3 regions of the Pseudoalteromonas sp. MTN2-4 genome follow, and region 2 is predicted to be linked to each of the others. Evidence: predicted binding sites of a transcription regulator. Region 2 holds the regulator's gene; each other region holds the start of a gene.
The links. Region 2 encodes FliA, which starts transcription of late flagellar genes. Its sites were predicted from a motif close to CTAAAGNTNNNNNNNNNNNNGCCGATA; they were not measured.
Positions count from the first base shown of each region.

Region 1: the regulator FliA is predicted to act here: its motif matches at 6,115-6,141, upstream of ACGHEH_RS12950 (DUF5610 domain-containing protein).
Region 3: the regulator FliA is predicted to act here: its motif matches at 1,291-1,317, upstream of pomA (flagellar motor protein PomA).

Region 1 is NZ_BTGK01000005.1:1,056-8,900, reverse strand. Features, by position in the region: gene ACGHEH_RS12990 (hypothetical protein) at 1-37, opposite strand, end outside; gene ACGHEH_RS12985 (hypothetical protein) at 37-396, opposite strand; gene ccoG (cytochrome c oxidase accessory protein CcoG) at 633-2,057, shown strand; gene ACGHEH_RS12975 (serine/threonine protein kinase) at 2,126-3,100, shown strand; gene ACGHEH_RS12970 (thiol:disulfide interchange protein DsbA/DsbL) at 3,118-3,747, shown strand; gene ACGHEH_RS12965 (thiol:disulfide interchange protein DsbA/DsbL) at 3,761-4,390, shown strand; gene ACGHEH_RS12960 (DUF523 domain-containing protein) at 4,448-4,912, shown strand; gene trmA (tRNA (uridine(54)-C5)-methyltransferase TrmA) at 4,918-6,015, opposite strand; gene ACGHEH_RS12950 (DUF5610 domain-containing protein) at 6,193-7,281, shown strand; gene murI (glutamate racemase) at 7,355-7,845, shown strand, end outside.
Region 2 is NZ_BTGK01000008.1:70,589-78,433, forward strand. Features, by position in the region: gene fliR (flagellar biosynthetic protein FliR) at 1-33, shown strand, start outside; gene flhB (flagellar biosynthesis protein FlhB) at 37-1,167, shown strand; gene flhA (flagellar biosynthesis protein FlhA) at 1,237-3,336, shown strand; gene flhF (flagellar biosynthesis protein FlhF) at 3,359-4,828, shown strand; gene ACGHEH_RS16835 (MinD/ParA family protein) at 4,821-5,681, shown strand; gene ACGHEH_RS16840 (RNA polymerase sigma factor FliA) at 5,708-6,418, shown strand; gene cheY (chemotaxis response regulator CheY) at 6,457-6,840, shown strand; gene ACGHEH_RS16850 (protein phosphatase CheZ) at 6,862-7,635, shown strand; gene ACGHEH_RS16855 (chemotaxis protein CheW) at 7,651-7,845, shown strand, end outside.
Region 3 is NZ_BTGK01000001.1:835,567-843,411, forward strand. Features, by position in the region: gene ACGHEH_RS03960 (flagellar motor protein MotB) at 1-369, opposite strand, end outside; gene pomA (flagellar motor protein PomA) at 371-1,138, opposite strand; gene ACGHEH_RS03970 (exodeoxyribonuclease VII small subunit) at 1,465-1,707, shown strand; gene ispA ((2E,6E)-farnesyl diphosphate synthase) at 1,717-2,604, shown strand; gene dxs (1-deoxy-D-xylulose-5-phosphate synthase) at 2,710-4,569, shown strand; gene ACGHEH_RS03985 (diguanylate cyclase domain-containing protein) at 4,650-7,742, opposite strand; gene ACGHEH_RS03990 (phosphatidylglycerophosphatase A) at 7,767-7,845, opposite strand, start outside.

The DNA.
Region 1 (7,845 bases), on a different contig from region 2:
CACGCTTTTTATTAAAAGCGTCAATATCGATATTCATTACAACGACTTCCCTTCAAAAATAGATTCACCAACGATTTTACAAATCACATTTAGCTTATTGCCATAAAAATAGAGGTTCAAATCATTTTCTTTGCAGTAACGAAGGTGGAAGGCCTTTAATTTATCATCAGTGCCTAACGCATCATTTAAATATTCTAATTCGGTTTCATCTAATTCAAGTTTTTGCGAAATTTGTGTTCTAGCTATTTTAGCTGAAGTGCTTCTCGCTACTTTACTTTGTTCACTCAGCAAGCTCACGCCTTCACCTAATAGTGCTTCTCTTGGCTCTTTAATGGCCGGATGATCGATAGTAAAAAGTGCCAGAATGACAACAACAAGTAACAAAAACTTTTTCATTGGATACCGTAATATTGATCTAAACAGGAAGAAACAATTGAGAGTGTAATAAAATGGGGCTTTCAAAAGCAAGTGATTAAGTTATAAACACTATACAAGCTCGTGCCCAGTTAAGGGAAACTTCAATAATTTCTGAACCAATTGTACCCAGCTTGAATTTGCTTGCATATAATATCCTTATAGATAAAAAGGTCACTGTAGCAAGTACCTGTCGATCACAGCCATAAGGAGCCGAGATGGACAAACAAATAAAAGTAAAAAACATTCCGAGCGATGTAAAAATACAGAAGCCGGAACTCCAACCTGATAGGTTTAACCCTCGCAGCCGAATTTATGTGCGTGCAGTTAAAGGACTACACCAGCAACTTCGCAAGCGCTTGGGTTTTATCGGCATGCTTGCGTTCATGCTTATGCCCTGGATAAATTTTGAGGGGCACCAAGCCGTTTATTTTGATCTCTACGAGCAAAAGTTTAATATTTTCGGATTAACGCTGATGCCACAAGATTTAACGGTGCTGGCGTTTTTCCTTATGATCGCTGCATTTGCACTGTTTGTAGTGACCACGTTTTATGGTCGTGTTTGGTGTGGTTACACTTGTCCGCAAACCGTTTGGACTTTTATTTTCTTGTGGTTTGAAGAGAAGTTTGAAGGCAGCGCTAATCAACGTAAAAAACTCGATAGTCGAAAAATGGACTTTGATAAATTTTGGCGAAAAACGGCAAAGCATAGTAGTTGGATTTTATTCTCTTTGTGGACCGCCATTAGCTTTGTTGGATTTTTCACTCCAATACGTGAATTAGTGCCTGATTTACTGACCTGGAGCGCAGGAAGTTATGCAGTTATCAGCATCTTAGTGTTTACGGCGTGTACATACGGTAACGCAGGCTGGATGAGGGAGATTATGTGCTTACATATGTGTCCTTATTCACGTTTTCAATCTGCCATGTTCGATAAAGACACCTTTACAGTTAGCTATGACGCGAAACGCGGTGAGTCACGTGGTCCTCGCTCTCGTAAACAAGATCCCAAAGAAATGGGGCTGGGTGACTGTATCGACTGTAATCTGTGTGTTCAGGTATGTCCTACAGGCATCGATATTCGTAATGGCTTGCAATATGAGTGTATCAACTGTGGTGCATGTATAGATGCGTGTGATGGGGTGATGGATAAAATGAATTACCCTCGTGGTTTAATTTCTTACACCACAGAGCGCAACCTTGAAACACCAGATAATAAAACTAAAGCATTCCGTGGTAAGTTGGCAGGTTATTTATTAATCATGACAGTGTTAATTGCTGCACTGGTGGTGAATATTGCGATGCGCAAGCCAATGGAACTCGATATTATTCGTGATAGAAATCAGCTTTATCGAGTCAATTTCGATGGTTTAGTTGAAAACACTTACACCCTAAAAGTCATCAATAAAACCCAGCAAACACAACAATACGACATTGCGGTTGAGGGGCTAAATAACTTTAATGTGCTTGGCAAACTAGCGATTGAAGTTCAAGCGGGTGAATCGATGAATGTGCCACTTTCTGTGATCATTGACCCTTATGACCTTAAAAAGCCAGTGACTGAATTCCATTTTAGAGTTCAAGTGAAAGGCGACCCGACAGTGTCACTATCACAGCCTACCAACTTTTTTAAAGGCAAATAATTAGATACACTAATTAAACCAAGCAAAAGCGGGTATTCCCCGCTTTTTTTATGCCAAATGAGGAATACATGAGCGAGTTTAGTTTTGCGAATTTAAATCCAGATCGTATCTTGGATGCCATAGAAAGCATTGGCGTTTACCCTGAGACAGGCTTGCTACCTTTGAACAGTTATGAAAATCGCGTTTATCAGTTTAAAGCCGAAGACGGTAAGCGTTATGTCACTAAATTTTATCGTCCCGAGCGCTGGAGTGAGGCGCAAATAAAAGAAGAACATGCTTTTGCATTTGAGCTCGCTAATGAAGAAGTGCCTATCGTCGCGCCAGTCGAAATAGCTGGCGAAAGCCTATTCGAGCATGCCGGCTACAAATTTGGGCTCTTTCCTAGTGTGGGTGGGCGTCAGTTTGAAATTGACAATTTAGACCAGCTTGAAATGCTTGGCCGATATATCGGACGACTACACCTAGTTGGTAAGAGTAAACCATTCCAGCATAGACTGAGTATTAATACCCAGAGCTACTTATTCGACGCCAAGGAAGTTATTGAAAATAGTAAGCTTGTGCCTATACATATAGAAACCGCATTCTACACTATTTTAGAACAGGTTATTTCGCAAACTGCGCAAATGTATCATGTCGATAAGCCTATTCGTTTGCATGGTGATGCACATGCTGGCAATATTCTCTGCACAGGCGATTCACTGACCTTAGTGGATTTAGATGATTGTCGCTCAGGCCCAGCAATCCAAGATTTATGGATGATGCTCAATGGTGATAAAAACGAGCAATTAATTCAGCTCGATACACTATTGATAGGGTATGAAGAATTTAACTCTTTTGATGCAAAAGAGCTGCAACTGATAGAACCGCTACGTGCGATGCGAATGGTGCATTACATGGGGTGGTTAGCTGCCAGGTGGGAAGATCCTGCATTTACACGGAACTTTTCTTGGTTTGCAACAGACAAATACTGGGAGCAGCAGATCTTAGCATTGAAAGAACAGCTTGCAGCGTTACAAGAACCTGCATTACAACTGTTTCCATAAAAAATTGAGAAATAACTATGTTAAAAGCGTTAAAACTATCCATTCTATTTTTCTGTTTGCCGTTGTTAGCCATGGCTGCAGAATTTGATTTTAAAGAAGGTGTGCACTACCAAACTTTAACCACCCAAAAAAGTGAGCAAGAAAAAGTAACTGAGTTTTTTTCATTTTACTGCCCGCATTGCTTCCGTTTTGAACCGGTTGCTAAAGCGTTAGAGCAAAGCTTGCCAGAAGGTGCTGTGTTTGAAAAAAGCCATGTGAACTTTTTAGGTGGTTTGCCTGCGCAAGTACAAAGTAATTTAAGCTATGCCTATATCGTGGCAAAGCAAATGGGCAAAGGTGATGAAATTGCAGCTAAAATCTTCGACAGTATCCATTTAAAAAAAGCGCCATTGAATGACATTAAAGATGTGAAAAAGCTACTGGATCTTAATGGTATCAGCGAAAAGCAGTTTGATGCTGCACTAGCAAGTATGCCAGTAATTGCGGCTGAAAAGCTGATGCAAGACGACCAAAATCGTTTTTCAAAAGCGGGCGCACTTTCTGGCGTGCCTACATTTATCGTGAGTGATAAATATAAAGTAAATACCAACAGTTTAAAAAGCCAAGAGCAATTCAACGCATTGGTTAAACATTTATTAGCAAAATAATACGGAGAATAAGATGTTAAAGCTAATTAAAGCCGCTGCGCTGGCACTCATGCTTCCTGTAGTTGCAAACGCAGCTCAGTTTGAAGAAGGCGTTCACTACGAAGTGGTTGCCGAGCGTGGTACTAAGAAACCTGAAGTGACAGAGTACTTCTCATTTTTCTGCCCTGCATGTAATGCGTTTGAACCATTGATCGCTCAGGTAAAACCTAAACTGAATGAAGGTGTAAAGTTTAAAAAGAGCCACGTAGATTTTTCAGGCCCTCGTGATCCAGAAGTACAAAAGATTATGGCTCAAGGCTTAGCACTTGCTGAAGTGCTTCCTCAAAAAGATAAAATCATTGCTGCAATTTTTACGCATATTCATGCAAAGCGTAATAAGATCAATGAACTTGCGGATATGAAAGACATCTTCGTTGCACAAGGCGTAGACGCTACTAAGTTTGATAAAATGTACAAAAGCTTTGCTGTACGTACTAAGACTTCAAAAATGGCGCGTATGCAACAAAAGTGGTCTGAAAAGCGTGCGCTTACAGGCGTTCCAACGTTTATCGTAAATGGTAAATATAAACTGCGTTTACGTGAGTCAAAAACGACGACTCCAGAGCAGATCAGTGCATTAATTAATTATTTAGCTGCTAAATAATTAATCATAAATTGAAATAGAGCCTCGCACTTGCGAGGCTTTTTTATTGGAAAAGATATGCATAAGATATTGGTTTCAAGTTGCTTACTCGGACAACCCGTCCGTTATGATGGGCAATCTAAAGGTTTAACAAATGATATTTTGACTCGGTGGCTGCAAGAAAAGCGAGTTGTTGCATTTTGCCCTGAAGTTACGGGTGGCTTACCAACCCCCAGGGCACCTGCAGAGATCAATGCCGAAAGGGTAATCATGACAACAGGTGAAGATGTCACCAGTGAATTCCAGTTGGGTGCTCAAAAAGCACTCGCATTATGTGACGCGCAACAAATCAAATTTGCGTTGTTGAAAGAATCTAGCCCTTCATGTGGTAGAAATACTATTTACGATGGGTCGCATAATGGAGTTAAAGTGGCTGGAATGGGTTTAACTGCTAAAAAGCTTGTTAAAGCAGGCATACAGGTTTTTAGTGAAGAGCAATTGCCACAGCTAGTCAGTGCTCTGGCAATTGCTGAAAAGAATTAGCGGGATTATTTACGCTGTAAAAATACACCAGACTCCACATGATGTGTATATGGGAACTGGTCGAAAATCGCAATGCGAGATACAGAATGTGTTTCGCATAGCATGTCTAAATCACGCTCTAATGTGTCTGGATTACATGAGATATATATAATATTGTCGTAATTAGATACTAAACGACAAGTGAGTTCATCCATACCTGCACGAGGTGGGTCAACCAAAATAGTTTGGCAGTTGTAGTCTTGAAGGTTAATGCCATTTAATCTTGAAAATTGGCGTTCCCCTTTCATTGCTTGCGTAAACTCTTCACTCGACATGCGAACAATATCTAAGTTCTCAACTTTATTCGCTGCAATATTAATTTGTGCCGAGTTTACCGAAGATTTAGAGATTTCAGTTGCTAGCACTTTATTAAAGCTACCAGCTAAAGCAATTGAAAAGTTACCGTTACCACAATATAGCTCAAGTAAATCATTCTCCAGTGGTGCACAAAGGTCTTGCGCCCATTCCAGCATTTTCTCATTTACTTTCGCATTTGGCTGCGTAAAGCTATTTTCAACTTGTTGGTACTGATACGTTTGGCCATTTACAGTCAACTGCTCTGTAACAAAATCATTGCCTAAAACAATCTTTTGTTTGCGAGCGCGACCAATAAAGTCAATCTTATAGGTTTTCTGAAGCTCAAAACGTAATGCATTAATTGCAGCTAACCATTCATCATCAAGCTGTTTGTGATAAAGCAGGCTTACCAGGATCTCACCACTTAGCGTCGATAAATAATCGATTTGGAAAAGCTTGCGGCGAAGTATCTCGTTATGACGTAACTTTTCCATCATAATTTGCATGATTTCACTAATAAGCGGCGCGGCAGGGTCAAATGTTTCCACTCGAATTTTTTGCTTGCTCTCTTGATCAAACATAATGTGATAGAGATCGTCACCATCGTGCCATACTCTAAATTCAGCACGTTGACGGTATTGCGTTTTTGCTGATACAAAGACTTCAAGCTCTGGTGCGTTAAAGCGAGCAAATTGAGCACTAATACGCGTTTGCTTTTCAGCAAGCTGCTGTTCATAAGTGGCGGTATCAATAGTGATGACTGGCATAGTTAAACTGACCTTACAAATTCGAGAGCGGGTATTGTAGGGGGCATAGGTGATTTGTCCAGTTTCTCGCTAAAATTTGTTGTTTTTTTATACTAAACGCTCAAGGGTCAATAACTACTGCCGATATAAAGTAATAATTAAGATGTACGCATGGTTGCTACTATTTTGGAGATAAACATGAAAATCGGACAATTAAACCAGCTTCTCAACCCTTCTTTTGCTAATAAAGCAAACAGTAAAGCGGGTTTTAAACCGAATATCCAAAGTAGTACTGATGGTTTTCACGGAGATAAAGGTAAAATTGCAGCAAAGCTGCTTGATGATAAGTTAGCAAAAGCCTTGGATATTGAAAAAACAGAGCCTAAGGCAGCGCCTTTATTTGATTTTGATACCGTTATTAATAATGTGCTTGATTTCGTAAAGGGGTCAATAAGTAAAGCGAAAGCTGATGGTCGAGATGACCAAGCAATTCAAGATATGTTGAATGCAACACGTAAAGGTGTGCAGATGGGCATAGATGATGCGACATCAGAATTGAAAGCTTCGGGATTATTTAATCAAGACATAGAAGAAGGGATCGAAAAATCTAAAGAAGGGATTTTTAAGGGATTAGATGATTTTGAGGATGAGCTTTTTAATCCACAACCTGACTCTATGCAGGTGAGCGCTGCGCAGTATGCGAGCTTGTCGAATCAAGCTGATTATAGTTTCACAACAGCAGAGGGAGACGAAGTAACCATATCACTGAGTGATGTTCGCTCAAAAGGTCAAGCTGTCAGCTATGCTCAAAACGGTGATAATTATGGTCTTGTTGTATCAGAGCAATCAAGTGAGGAAGTCAGTTTTTCGATTAGTGTTAATGGCGAACTCAATAAAGAAGAGCAAAAAGCTATTAATGAAATGATGAAAGACATTCGCAATGTCAGTGATGCGTTCTTCTCAGGTGAATATGATGATGCGTTCGAAAAAGCGTCGGCATTAAATATAGAGAGCGATCAAATTACCAACTTCACGATGGATTTGCGTCAGACAAAAACAACCGCTGCAATTGCTCAATATCAACAAGCCAACCCCATAAAAGAGTTAGAACAAGCGTTTCAACCTCTAGATAAACAATTAGAGAGTATTCATTCAGAAGGTAAAGCATTAGGCATTGAGCAGCAATTGCCAGATATCATGGCGTGGATGAACGATGGACAAGCAAGAATGGCTCAGCTTTTAGATTATGCGCAAGGTTTCTTCAATCAACTTGATAATAAGTCATAGAAATCAGCTTAAGTGACTTGGCAACTTATATAGGCTCGGGCAAACTTGCACCTCTATACAGAGGAGTCTTAGTTTGCCGCACATTTTAGTTTTTGATTCAGGTATTGGTGGGACCAGTGTCCTAACACATATCCAAAATACACTACCAGGGGCAGACTATACCTACATAATGGATAATGCTTTACTGCCCTACGGTCTTCAGACTGAAGAAACAATTCAAAATAGACTGGCAAGTCTCGTTAATAAAATATCTTCAAATCTTTTTGGGGAAGTTGACTTAATAGTGATCGCTTGCAATACAGCTTCAACTTACGCACTGGCACATATTCGCCAGTTTACTCAAATTCCGATTGTTGGCGTGGTACCTGCAATAAAGCCTGCTGCACAAATTAGTATTAGAAAGCATATTGCTTTATTAGCAACGCCTGCTACTTCAAATAATCAGTATACGCAATCTTTAGTGAGTGAGTTTGCTAGTGATTGCCAAGTAAGTTTCTACCATTCAACAGAGTTGGTAAGGCTAGCAGAGCGTAAGTTTTGGTTAAATGAAGATGTACGAGAGGG
Region 2 (7,845 bases):
CTACTATGTAATTTAATTGGGTGCACGGTGTAAAATATGGCTGAAGATTCAGGTCAAGAAAGGACCGAAGAACCCACCGACAAAAAAATAGATGAATCCCGAAAAAAAGGGCAAGTTGCCCGTTCAAAAGAATTAGGCACTACCTTTGTACTGATATTCTCAGCGGTTGCATTACTAATGTATGGACCCGCTATCGCGAAAGGCTTATATAACATAATGGGCCGAGGTCTCTCGTTAAATCGCAATGAAACATACGATACAACAAAAATGTTCTCGGTCTGGGGAGAGATGCTTTCTGAATTATTCTTTCCAATGGCGATGTTTGTTTTTATCATCGCCATCGCGGGTATTGTTGGCAATACCATATTAGGTGGGTTTAATTTCAGTTGGCAGGCTGCAGCACCTAAGGCAAGTAAAATGTCGCCTATGAAAGGTGTTAAACGTATGTTTGGACCTCAAGCCGCCGTCGAATTGTTGAAGTCTGTGTTGAAGTTTGTTTTAGTTGCTGGCTTTGCAATTCTGCTCATTCAAATATTCTTCTACGAAATACTTCATTTAAGTATTGAGCAGGTCCCGAGTTCTATCATCCATGCGCTAGAGATATTGGCCTGGATGTTTTTAGCATTGAGCTGCACGATGATCATCATTTCAGCCATTGATGCACCATATCAAAGTTACAATCATCACAAGCAATTGAAAATGACTTTGCAAGAAGTGAAAGATGAATACAAAAACTCTGAAGGTGATCCCCAAATAAAGGCACGTATTAGAAGAACACAACGAGAAATGTCACAAAGGCGTATGATGCAGGACGTGCCAGATGCTGATGTTATTGTAACTAACCCAACCCATTATTCAGTTGCACTTAAATACGATACTGAAAAAGCGGGCGCCCCAATTGTGCTTGCTAAAGGTATCGATGAATTAGCAATGCAAATCCGAAAAATAGCGAAAGGTAATGAAGTTCCTATTGTTGAATCGCCAATCTTAACGCGCTCACTTTATCACACAACAGAAGTGGGTGATCAAATCCCTGACCAGTTATTTACAGCTGTTGCGCAAGTATTAGCCTATGTATTTCAGCTAAAACGTTATCAAAAAGGTCGAGGTAGAAGGCCGACTAGTTTAAGTAAGAATTTACCTATTCCAGAAGATATGAGGTACTAGCAAGTAAATACATCTTGGCTTACAAATTGCTTTATTAGACCAGTGTCAATATTTTGTAGTTGTTAAGTTATGGATTTTAAAGCGGTTTTACAAAGTCTTAATGAGAATAAAAAAGACTATGCGAAAGGGGTCGGAACGCCATTATTAGTGCTTGCGGCTTTGGGCATGGTAATTTTGCCTTTACCTCCATTCCTTTTAGACATTCTATTCTCTTTTAATATCGCTTTGGCATTGGTGGTATTACTCGTCACTGTATACACCATGAAACCACTCGAATTTGGCATGTTCCCAGCGGTTCTGCTTATTGCCACCATTATGCGTTTAGCCTTGAATGTAGCCAGTACTCGTGTTGTATTATTAGAAGGCCACAATGGCGGAGATGCCGCAGGTAAGGTAATTGAAGCGTTTGGTTCTGTGGTAATTGGGGGGAACTATGCCGTTGGTTTAGTTGTTTTCTTAATCCTGATTATCATCAACTTTGTGGTAATCACAAAAGGTGCTGGTCGTATCTCAGAGGTATCTGCGCGTTTCACATTAGATGCTATGCCTGGTAAGCAAATGGCTATCGATGCCGATTTAAATGCTGGTTTTATCAGCGCAGATGAAGCACGTAAACGTCGTGATGAAGTAACACGTGAAGCAGACTTTTATGGCTCAATGGATGGTGCCAGTAAGTTCGTAAAAGGCGATGCAATAGCAGGAATTGTGATTTTAGCTATCAACATCATTGGTGGTTTATTTGTTGGCATGATCCAACATGACTTATCGTTTTCAAAAGCCATGGAAGTATACACATTACTTACCATTGGTGATGGCTTGGTTGCACAGCTCCCTTCTCTTTTACTTTCAATTGGTACTGCAATCGTCGTTACTCGCCAAAATGAATCTCATAACATGGGGGAGCAGTTTAAAACTCAACTAGGGAATGAGAAATCTCTCTATATTGCAGCAGGTATCTTAATCGCGATGGGCTTAGTGCCAGGTATGCCACATATTGCATTTTTAAGCTTAGGTACGTTGCTTGGCTATCTGGCTTATTACACACAACAGCAAAAAGCAAAAGCTGCAGAGCAAGAAGCGCAACAACAGGCAGCAGGTGGTGATATTGCAAATAAGCCTCAAGAGCAAAAAGAGCTTGGCTGGGACGACGTTCAACCAGTTGATGTGATTGGCCTGGAAGTTGGCTATCGATTAATCCCGCTTGTAGATCAAGCTCAAGGTGGTGAATTGTTAAGTCGTATTAAAGGTGTTCGTAAGAAGCTTTCACAAGAGCTAGGTTTCTTGGTTCCGCCTGTGCATATTCGTGATAATCTTGAATTAGATCCAAATGAATACCGTATCACCTTAATGGGGGTTGGCTCAGGTAATGGGGAATTAAAACATGGTGATGAATTAGCTATAAATCCAGGACAAGTATTTGGTCCAATCAATGGCGTAGCAACCACAGATCCAGCTTTTGGCTTAGAGGCGGTTTGGATCAAACCGGAACAAAAAGATGAAGCGCACTCATTAGGTTACACTGTTGTAGATGCAGCGACTGTAGTCGCAACTCATATTAGTCAATTACTTACAAACAACGCATCATTGTTATTAGGGCATGAAGAAGTACAAAATTTATTAGATATGCTTGCTAAGTCTCATCCTCGTTTAGTTGAAGGCTTAGTACCAGATATTCTTCCACTCACTACGGTTGTTAAAGTGTTGCAAAACTTACTGAATGAAGGTGTTGCAATCCGCGATATGCGCTCGATTGTTCAGACCCTTGTTGAGTATGGACCGCGTAGTCAAGACCCTGATGTATTAACCTCTGCAGTGCGAATTTCACTGCGTAGATTAATTGTGCAAGACGCGGTTGGCGGTGCAGATGAAATCCCTGTCATAACATTGGCGCCTGAGTTGGAACAGATGTTGCATCAGTCACTTCAGAACGCGGGTGATGAAGGGGCTGGAATAGAGCCAGGCCTTGCGGAGCGACTTCAAACATCATTAAGAGAAGCGCACCAAACGCAAGAAATGCTAGGCGACCCATCCATCCTTCTAACCTCAGGTATGTTAAGAAGTGTGCTTTCAAGATTTGTTAAACATACGATCCCAGGTCTTCGAGTGATGTCATATCAAGAAGTACCAGATGAAAGACAAATCAAAATTGTAAGCTCAGTTGGACAATAGATAGGAATTAAGGGGTTGTAACATGAAAATTAAACGTTTTTTTGCCAAAGATATGCGCACAGCACTGAAAGAAGTAAAAGAAGAGCTTGGCGCTGATGCTGTGATTATGTCAAACAAGAAACTGGCAGATGGTGTAGAAATTGTTGCAGCCGTGGATAATGACAGAGCGCCAGAAACACCCGTTGAGGCGCCACGAGTAAATCCAGCACCAGCACAAACTCGAGCTGTGCAACCTCGTATTGTTCGCCCAGAACCTCAGCGTGCAAAACCAGAACCTCAAGCTCAAGTAGCAGACAGTTTACAGGCTCTATTAGACAGACAAGCTCCAAAGCCTCGTTCGCCTGAGCTTGCATCTATGTTCTCTCAATCAGGCATTAATACCGAAGAGGTATTTAAACCTCGTCAAGCGACTGAAGAGCGTTATGAGCTTCCAACCTCAACACAAAACTTCAGAGCTGAACCAAATGTTAAAACTCAACAGCAAGCGCAATCATGGAGCTTTGATGATGACCTTGATACAGGGTTTGCGGATGATTTTGAACCTGCGCCAAAAAAAGTCGATGAAATGGCAACCATGAGAGAAGAAATGAATGCCATCCGTCAATTACTTGAACACCAAGTATCAGGCTTAATGAAGCAAGAAATGGAAAGAAGAGACCCAACTAGGGCTTGCTTAGTTGATCGTTTGCAAGGCATGGGTGTTGACAAAGAAGTAGCTGAACAAATGGCTTGTTTCATCCCTGATGACGTTTCTCGCAAAGAAGCATGGAATTCATTGCTTGAAATGGTGGCAAATCAAATGCATACAACTAATAACGATATTCTTCGTCAAGGTGGTGTATATGCATTAGTAGGTCCAACTGGTGTAGGTAAAACAACGACAGTCGCTAAACTTGCTGCATTAGGCGCGCAGAAATACGGTGCAGACAAAGTTGCGTTAATCACAACTGATACTTATAGAATTGGTGCTTATGAGCAGCTGGCAACGTACGGCAGAATTATTGGTTGTCCAGTAAAACAAGTAAAAGATGCCAATGAATTAGCAGAAGTTTTATATCATTTACGGAATAAGCGTCTAGTATTAATAGATACTGCGGGTATGAGTCAAAGAGATATTCGTTTAACAGAACAACTAAATACTTTAATGAGAAGTTCTAGGGTCGATATAAGAAGCTATTTGGTTTTGAGTGCAACATCGCAAATGCATGTATTGCAAGAGGCTGTTCGTCACTTCCAAAAGGTGAATTTAAGTGGTTGTATTTTTACAAAACTTGATGAATGTCTAAGTTTAGGCGAGATTATTAGTATTGCGATTCAAAATCGCTTGCCAATAGGGTATCTTACTAACGGTCAACGAGTGCCAGAAGACATTCGTGTAGCAAATGCTCGTAAAATGGTCAAAAAGGCTGAGCAATTGTATTTAAAGAGAATAAAAGCACAACATTCGCGACGTGTACCTGTAGCGTCTCAGACAGTAGGAATGTATGATTAACACAGTATTAGATCAAGCAAGTGGCCTGCGTAGAATGAATCAAAATGGCAACCATGGCGTAAAAGTAATTGCAGTAACGGGTGGTAAAGGAGGGGTTGGTAAAACCAATGTCTCATTAAATACGGCTATTGCACTTGGTCAGCAAGGAAACAGAGTACTCGTCCTAGATGCCGACTTAGGTTTGGCAAATTGTGACGTGATGCTTGGTTTAAGAGTTGAAAAAAACTTATCTCATGTCCTGTCGGGTGAATGTGAGTTAGATGAAATCTTAGTTGAAGGACCTGCAGGTATCAAAATTGTACCGGCTACCTCAGGTTCACAAAATATGGTTGAGTTGACCCCAGCAGAGCATGCAGGTCTCATTCGTGCCTTCAGTGAATTAAACACAGAATTTGATATTCTAATTGTTGATACCGCCGCGGGCATTTCTGACATGGTGCTTAGTTTTTCTCGTGCAGCCCAAGATGTGATGGTTGTTGTATGTGATGAGCCTACTTCAATCACTGATGCGTACGCACTTATTAAGGTTCTCAGTCGTGAGCATGGTGTTTACCGTTTCAAAATTGTTGCTAACATGGTTCGAAGTTTACGCGAAGGTCAGGAGCTTTTTGCTAAACTTTCTAAGGTTACAGACAGATTTTTAGATGTTGCACTAGAATTAGTTGCAACCATTCCGTTTGATGAAAATATGCGTAAGTCTTCTCGCCGTCAAAAAACCATTGTTGAGTTATTTCCAAATTCTCCGGCAGCGGTTGCATTTAGAGGTTTAGCGAGTAAAGCAGTTAAATGGCCAATACCACATCAACCTTCTGGTCATTTAGAGTTTTTTATTGAACAGCTAGTCAACGGATAACTATGTCGTCATCGATGGGTAAAGCGATGGGCTATCAAACTACAGACAATCTCAATAGAGTGATAGAGCGTCATACCGGTCTTGTCAAAAAAGTGGCGTGCCATTTGTTGGCTCGCTTACCTGCAAACATTCAGTTAGATGACCTTGTGCAATCAGGCATGATAGGCTTGATTGAAGCCAGTAAAAATTTTGACGCAAGTAAAGGCGCAAGCTTTGAAACTTTTGCTGGGATCAGAATTCGAGGCGCAATGCTAGATGAAATTCGTCGTGGAGACTGGGCGCCAAGAAGCGTTCATAAAAATAGTCGTATGGTCGCTGAGGCCATCGCTAATCTAGAAAGCGCCTTAGGTCGAGAACCTAAAGACACTGAAATCGCTGAAAAACTTGATATTCCTCTGGATGAGTACCATCATATTCTACATGATGTGAATGCGAGTAAAATCATTGGAATTGAAGATTTAGGCGTCGATGAAGACGTAATCACTCCAGTTAACAATGATTTAGCGCTAGACAAACCGTTCAATAACGTTAAAAATGAGCGTTTTAACGAATCGTTGCTCACGGCGATTCAATCGTTACCAGAAAGAGACGCACTTGTCTTATCTCTTTACTATAACGATGAAATGAATTTAAAAGAAATAGGGCAAATACTCGAAGTAAGTGAATCTCGAGTAAGCCAAATTCATGGGCAGGCAATGATCAGGCTTAGGGCTAAAATCAATGACTGGGTCAATTAGAGTAATAATAATAGGTTCAAACCTCACTGGAGGATGTTTTGGATAAAAACATGAAAATTCTTGTGGTTGATGATTTTTCTACGATGAGAAGAATAATCAAAAACCTGCTTAGAGACTTAGGTTTTACAAACGTACAAGAAGCAGATGATGGCAGTACAGCTCTCCCTATGCTTCAAAACCAAGAATTTGACTTCGTAGTCACGGACTGGAATATGCCAGGCATGCAAGGTATCGATCTTCTCCGTGCTATTCGTGCAGATGACAGCCTTAAGCATATACCAGTACTTATGGTGACAGCTGAAGCGAAAAAAGAGCAAATTGTTGCTGCGGCGCAAGCTGGTGTAAATGGTTATATTGTAAAACCATTCACTGCTGGAACACTTAAAACAAAATTAGAAAAAGTGTTTGAACGTTTAGCCTAAATAACTGAGAAGGAGAGGCGGATGTCAGCACCTTCTGTGCCTCAAATAACACTTGAGCAAGCTAAGCAACTGGTTACTTATCTTGAGCAAGGCGAGCAAGATAAAGCAGATAAATTAATCATGGAGGCTGCAAGTAAAGAGCAATCTGAACTTTTTGCTGAAGTGGGTAAATTGACTCGTCAACTACACGAGTCATTGAAAAATTTTGAGCTTGATACTCGTATTTCTGATTTGACGACAGAAGCCTTACCGGATGCTAAAGAACGTTTGAATTACGTCATGGAAATGACAGAAAACGCAGCCAATAAAACGATGGATGCAGTTGAAGCAAGTTTGCCTCTCGCGCAGCAGCTCGCAGACGATTTATCTGATATAAAACCAACTTGGGATCGACTTATGAGACGTGATATCCAGCTTGGTGAATTCAAATCTCTTTGTCATGATTTAGATAAGTTTATGCAAGGCTCTCAAGCAACAACAGATGAGCTTCAGGGGCATATGACAAATGTTTTAATGGCTCAAGATTATCAAGACTTAACTGGTCAGGTCATTCGACGTGTTATCGAATTAGTTAGAGAAGTAGAAGACAGTTTAATCCACTTACTAACTGTATTTGGTTCAGCAGAAGAACCTCAATCAAAACAAAAAGAAAACATTGAAGGGGTTCAGGTTGCTGAAATTGATCCTGTAGAGATATCTGGACCTGAAGGTCCGATAATGAATGCAGAATCTAGAGAAGATGTCGTATCCAATCAAGATGAGGTCGACGATTTATTGTCGAGCTTAGGCTTCTAATAGGAGAGTGTGTACATGAGCTTTGAAGTCGATGAAGATATATTGCAAGACTTTCTTGTTGAAGCTGGTGAAATATTAGAGTTGTTATCTGAGCAGCTTGTTGAGCTAGAGAATAACCCTGAAGATAAAGAATTATTAAATGCAATCTTTAGAGGCTTTCACACCGTTAAAGGTGGTGCGGGCTTTTTGAGCATGACTGAGCTTGTTGAC
Region 3 (7,845 bases), on a different contig from region 2:
ATTACCGCGTTGCTCTTGACGGCCACCTGCTGAAGCCTCATCACCTGCCTGGAACTCCAACATTTGCTGCGTCATCTCTACCGTCTGCTGTTGAATAGTTTCGATGGGAGTTGGCTCTGGTTTACCTGGTGTGAACTCCATAGCTATCACACTGGTACCCTTGGGAATGTCTTTTACTTCGATTTTATTTTGCACACCAAAAGCAAACTTCATCGAACCTGCAATTTGTTTGAATTTCAACACGTCCATTTCAGAGAAAGCCAACAGCAGAACGAAGAAACACATCAAGAGTGACATTAGGTCAGCAAATGTTCCCATCCAAGCGGGTAGCCCGGGGGGGGGACATTTGCATTCTTGTTCGTCTGACATACTACTCCTCCTTGTCGCTACCGCGTTTCGACTCAGGTAGGTAGTTCTTCAGAATACCTTCGATTACTTTCGGGTTTTGACCATCTTGAATACCCAAAATTGCATCCAAGATTAAGCGTTGATTTTGTTCTTCTTCATCTTTACGCAATTCAAGTTTCGCCTGAATAGGAATAGCAACTACGTTTGCAAGAAACGCACCATATAACGTTGTAAGTAGTGCTACCGCCATTGCTGGACCAATCGCTTTTGGGTCATCCATGTTTGATAACATGGCTACTAGACCAATTAGCGTCCCGATCATCCCCATCGCAGGTGCAATATCTGCCAAAGATTTAAATAAGTTAGCGCCTAGTTCGTGTCGAGAGGTAGTAAGTGAAATGTCTTTTAATAAAGTGGCGCGTACAACATCAGCATCATGACCATCTACTAACATATCAACGCCCTTACGCATGAAAGCATTGGGTATCTCTGCTTCTTCCAAAGCCAAAAAGCCACCTTTACGAGCCGAGTCAGCCAATTCAACTGCTTTCTCAATTAGCTCTTCTGGAGATTCAATCTTGAACATAAAGGCTTTGCCAACAACTTTACCAATGCCTAAGAATTGGCCCATGGTGAAGTTCGAAAGTACGATGAAAATAGAGCCACCGAATACAATGACGGTAGATGGGCCATCACCAAACATGGCCAAGTCACCATTACTACTCATGAACATCGCCATGATGACCAAACCTATTGCACCTACTATTCCGATAACGGTTGCTAAATCCACTATCCCCTCCAGAGAATACTTATCATTACTTTTTTATTATGACACTCTAAGTCAATTTTTTGAGTGGCAACTACAAATATCATGCTTAATTAGAATATTTGCAAACCTTATGCCTATGTTACAGTGAAAAGCCTAGCTTTCAGTAAGACTTTTATCGGCAACATCTTGAATATCTTAACTCAATTACGTTGTTAAAATTCGATTAACGCCCACATAAGGCAAAAAATAAACTGATCCGCCACGATTGCCAGTAACAAGCTTTGACCTGAGTCGCTAATCCCCCTAAAATTGCTACCTTTAAAATAAATTGCTGAGCAAGATGTACTATGGCTGCAAAAAAACCTGAAAATCTAAGTTTTGAAGAAGCAATGGCCGAACTAGAAGGCATTGTAAAGGCTATGGAACAAGGTAGCCTAACTTTAGAGCAATCTTTAAAGCAATTTGAACGTGGTGTTCAATTAGCCAATGCTTCTAATGAAAAGTTAAGCAGCGCTGAGCAAAAAGTCTCAATCCTGATGGGCAACGACCCTGAGACACCAGTAACACCAATGCCAAATCAATTAGATTAAGACCCCGCAGTGAATTTATTCGAGCATATAAATACGGCACAAAACCGTTTAGACAGTTACATCTGTAACTACTTCTCTTTGGCGTTAGACACCGATGAAACCGTAAAGTCAGCAACTTTTTACAGCATCAATAATGGCGGTAAAAGATTAAGACCCTTTTTGGTTTACACTGTAGGCAAACTGTTAGGTGCTAAAGAAGCTGACCTTGATGTCGCCGCAGCTGCGATTGAATGTATTCATAGCTACTCATTGGTCCATGATGACTTACCAGCTATGGACGACGATGACTTGCGTCGAGGTAAACCGACTTGTCATATTGCTTATGATGAAGCACAGGCCATTTTAGCAGGCGATGCGCTACAAACCTTAGCGTTTGAATTTTTAAGTGAACATGAATTTTCAGTACCAGCAAAGCAACAAATCAAGATGATTAATACCCTTGCCGTTGCATCTGGTTTGCAGGGCATGGTGGGTGGACAAGCTCTTGATATTTCAGCAACAGAAAAGTCAATTACCCTTGCAGAGCTTGAACGTATTCATCGACTTAAAACCGGCGCATTGTTAAATTGTGCCATTCAATTAGGGGCGTTATGTGCGCCAAATGTAGAACAAGAAATAGTTACTGCACTCGATATATACGGTAGAAAGCTTGGGCTCGCTTTTCAGGTACAAGATGATATTTTAGATATCGAAGGTGATACCGCCGTATTAGGAAAGCCACAAGGCTCAGACTTAGATAATCACAAGTCAACTTATCCGGCTTTGCTAGGACTAGATGGTGCAAAACAAAAAGCACACCTATTGGTCGAAGATGCCCTGTCTGCACTTGATACAATACCTCATAATACCGATGTATTGGCAGAGCTTGCGAAATATATAATTGAGCGTGATCACTAATACTCAATCATGACGTATTGACGACGAATAGAATAAAATTTATAAAAATTAAGTAAACCTTTGTATATAATCGGACAAGGTTTGCGTAGGACACATGTTGAAAGAATGAAACTGGACAGTAGCAAGTACCCATTACTCGCCTTGGTTGATGAACCGGCGCAATTACGTCAATTACCACAGCCCCAACTGGGTAAGTTGAGCGACGAATTAAGAGATTACTTACTTAATTCGGTTTCTCAGAGCAGTGGTCACTTGGCTTCAGGTTTAGGCACCGTCGAATTGACTGTTGCTTTACATTACGTGTATGACACACCTGAAGATAGATTAATCTGGGATGTGGGTCATCAAGCTTACCCGCACAAAATCTTAACTGGCCGTCGTGATGCTATGCATACGATCCGTCAAAAAGATGGGTTGCATCCTTTCCCTTATCGTGAGGAGAGTGAATACGACACCTTCAGCGTAGGCCATTCAAGTACCTCGATTTCAGCGGCATTAGGTATGTCTATTGCCGCGCAAAAAGAGGGGAAAGGTCGTAAAACCGTTGCAGTGATAGGTGATGGTGCGATCACTGCAGGTATGGCGTTCGAAGCCATGAACCATGCCGGAGATATTAAATCCGACATGCTGATAATCTTAAATGATAATGAGATGTCTATCTCTGAAAACGTAGGCGCACTTAACAACCACTTTGCACGCATTCTTTCTGGTAGCTTTTATACTAATATTCGCGAAGGCAGTAAGAAAATTCTTTCTGGTGTGCCGACAGTGAAAGAACTAGCTAGCCGTATGGAAGAGCATCTAAAGGGTATGGTTATACCTGGCACTTTCTTCGAGGAGCTTGGTTTAAATTATATTGGTCCAATTGATGGTCACGACGTTAATATGCTGGTTGATACGCTAAGAAATATGCGCAACCTGAAAGGCCCTCAAATCTTGCACATCAAAACGCAAAAAGGCAAAGGCTATAAGCCAGCTGAAGCCGATCCCATTGGTTATCACGGTGTGCCAAAATTCGACCCGAGCGTGCATAGTTTGCCAAAATCTAAACCTAGCGCCCCTACTTTTTCTAAGGTATTTGGTGATTGGTTATGCGATATGGCAGCACAAGACCCTAAGCTTATGGCGATTACGCCAGCCATGCGAGAAGGCTCAGGTATGGTACGCTTCTCGAAGGAGTTTACTGAGCAGTACTTTGATGTTGCTATTGCTGAGCAACACGCTGTTACCCTTGGTGCAGGTTTCGCATGTGAGGGTCTCAAGCCTGTTGTTGCTATATACTCAAGCTTTTTGCAGCGTGCTTATGATCAACTTATTCATGATGTTGCGCTACAAAACTTACCTGTGCTGTTTGCAATTGACCGCGCGGGAATTGTAGGTGCAGATGGTGAAACGCACCAAGGTGCTTATGACTTAAGCTTTATGCGCTGTATTCCAAACATGATTATCATGGCACCAAGTGATACCAATGAATGTCGTCAGATGCTTTACACTGGTTACCAGTGTAACCAACCTGTTGCTGTGCGTTATCCTCGAGGTAGTGCTGGTGATAGAGATGTACAAACGCAGATGCAAGCGTTTGAAGTTGGCAAAGGCAACGTGATCCGTGAAGGTGAGAAAGTGGCTATCTTAAGTTTCGGTACACTTCTTCATAATGCCAAGCAAGCCGCTGAAAACTTAAATGCAACCCTAGTGGATATGCGATTTGTTAAACCGCTTGATAAAACACTGCTCGTTGAGCTGAGCAAAACTCACGATCGATTTGTTTGTCTTGAAGATAACGCCATTGCTGGTGGTGCTGGCAGTGCTGTGATGGAGTTTCTTGGCACACAGGGTATACAAACGCCAGTGTCGTTATTTGGTATCCCTGATGAATTCATCAAGCATGGTACACAAGACGAAATCCATGCAGAAATGGGCTTATGTGCTAATTCAATCGAAGAGAGAATTAAAGCGCTACTTTGATAATCTCCAACGTTAAATAAAAGGAGCCTAAGCTCCTTTTATTTATGCTTTATAATTTTGACAAATAATCCTTATTGCAACTAACGCATCCAAATTTTCACATCTGCGAGCCCATTTGCCTGTAAGGTTTGTAATTGTGATTCAACGTTACTGGTTTGCTCAAACTCAAAGGCATCCAACTGATCATCAAATGTAATGGTTGCTGCGCCATCACCGCCACGTTGCTTTACTTGATGAAGTGCAACATCCGCCAAATTAACAGAGGCTTCCCAACTGATCACTTGCCCACCAAGCAAAGGTAAGGGATAGAATGACCACCCCATAGAAACCGTCATATTAATCGATTTACCGTTCGGTAATTGGAAGTCACACTCAGCTATAGCACGGCAAAGCTCTTTTATATAACTTTCAACTGCGTCACGCTTGAAATCGCGAAGCAACAATAAGAATTCGTCGCCACTCCAACGTGCCACATAATCTGACCCTTGTGTTCTTGTATTCAATAAGGTGGCAAGCTGCTGTAAACAACTATCACCACCAATTGGACCATAGGCATCATTCACTTTACTGAAGTTGTCAACATTAACGCTTAGTAGTACAAGACGCTTATTTTGTTGCTGTAGTGACTTTGAGTTACGCTGATAGTGCTCAACATCTTTAGGGAGTTGATCGAATAAGAAACGACGGCTTTTAAGGCCTGTGAGCTCATCTGTATGGCTAACTAGCTTCATCTGAGTATTGACTTGGTTAAGCTTGTCATTCGCTTGACGCAGTGCCATAGTGCGCTCTGCCACTAAAGATTCAAGCGCTTGCTGCTTACGTCGCTCTTGGGCTCTAAAGATCCAAAAGAATACGTAAAACAGTAGAACAAACCCTAGCGTAATTAACAGTCTAAAGTATACCGTTTCATCAAAGCGTCTAGGGATCTCAATACGCTGTGTAATGCTTCTAGCTTGTTGCCAGCCTTCACCTTTGCGCTTAACTTGTAATTCAAAGTTATATACACCCGGCTCTAAGTTCGTATATATCGCTTCTCGACGATTAAATACTTCTCGCCATTCAGTGTTTTCTTTACCAGTTAAACGATATCTAAACTCGATACTCGCTGGCGCATAAAAGTCTATGGCAGTGTAGTTAATCGTGATATCGCGTTCACTGGTATCAAGTTTAAGCAACTCTGCAAATTTGCTTGAGACTATCGCTCGATCTTGTGTGATCACCTCTTCCAGTTTTGGTGATAAGTCTTTAGAACCAAATAGCTCAACATTCTTGGGAATTTCAACTGCCCCTTGAGAGCTTGGATACCAAATCGCGCCTTGCTTTTCTAATACTGCATCACCACCGAAACCAGAACAGCAACGACCGACTTTGCCATCGAGCTGACGGTCAAATTGGCTAATAACCTGCTCAACTTTTAAATTGTTTATTGGATGCGTAAATTGCGCAGCGGGCAAACGGTACACACCTTTTCGAGTACTGACCCAAATAAGCGCCTGTTGCTGGTCATAATAGAGCGAGGAAATTGACCCATGAGGTAAGCCATTTGAGGCATCAAGCTGATACCAATCGCCCTTTGCTGTTCGATAAAATAACCCATCATTCCAAGAGCCAACTAAAGTAGCCACACCTTGGATGTATAAAATACTGGTAACATAAGCAGATTCTAGAGAAGTTTGACCACCTAGCTTTTCAATGCCTTTTTGATTAAATTGATAAGCTCCTTTATTGGTGCCTATAAACCCGACATTTGGCTGATCATTGATATACGTGACAAACTGACTACCTAAAAATGCATTGTAAGCAAACGGTGTTAAACCCGAGTACTCAAGACGATACATACCACTACCCGTACCTATCCACATTCCGCCACGCTGCGACGGTGTAATGGCTAACACAGGTGTTTGTCGTAACTCTCGAAACGGTAATAACTGTAGCACCCCTTGCTCATAAATCATGGCACCTCGTTCAGTGCCTATGAACAAGCTATTACCACTAAATTCAAGCTCGTATACTGTGCTGTTTTTTAGCTCTTTAGGAGTAATAACTACTTGCAATGATTCATCATTATTCAAGTAACCAACACCACTTCTTGATGCCATCCAAGTTCGACCTTGGTTATCTGTGGTCGTTGCCGTTATACCTTGCTGACTGTTACCATCAATCATGTGTCGCGCAATATTACCTGTGTGCGCAAACCAAAGCCCTTCGTTCAGACTGGCTAACCAAATATTTCCTTCTGAGTCTTTAAACATGTCTGAAAACCAAATCGACTGATCCGCATGAATTGGTTCGACATAACGCCAATCAGAGATCCCCTCTCTGAACATCAAACGAGTTGAAGTAGATGCCCATAACCCTGTATCTGAGTCGTACATAAATTTATATACAGCACCATTACCAAGCTCGGTATAACGTCTCAGCACTTGGTCTATATCTAAGAAGTAAGCACCGAGTTCAGAGGCCAGATACAAGCGCCCTTCAATCCATGCCAAATCATGCACGATTGTTTGTGCTAATTGTTCTGGTAAGGCTAACCTGAAACCAAGCTCAAGACGAAATATGTCTCTGCGATTAGTAGCTGATTTGGTAATTTTTAAAAGATTACGCTCATTTACCAACCATAAACCATCGGTACCTTGGGCGATTTTAGACACACTACCTACAATCTGATTAATGCGGTTAACAGGAAACTTTTTATTGTCTTCTGCTGAATCAAATGCACGTTGTGCTTGTTGGTCATTGCCAATGTAAAATAAGCCATTACCTGCAACCCAGATGTCACCTTGCTTGTCCTCAACAATATCGAGGATAGGTCCTTTGATATTAAATGACTGAACATCAAGCGTATGGGGGTTTAAGCGATGAAGACCCCGCTTGGTGCCTATCCATAACTTACCATGCCTATCTAACAGTAATTTATGAATGGCGTTAGTTTGTAAGAATTGCGTGTTTTGTGTTGTAAAATTTCGAAATTGATAGCCATCAAACCGACTGAGGCCAAATTGAGTGCCAAGCCATACATAACCCTGCTGGTCTTGCACCAAACTTTTAATTGATTGTGAGGGTAAGCCATTTTGTACATTCCATTGCTTCACAATATAGTCATTGATGGCAGCAGATACTGAAAAACTCATCAGTATAAACAGCCAAGACACTAGCAAGGTTTTTTTGATCATACACTCACAATCTTTTATTGATTAAGCTACTAAGAAACCAGTTTTAAACAAAGCTTGTACACAAATCAACGAAAAAATACCCGCTAAAATGTCATCAGCC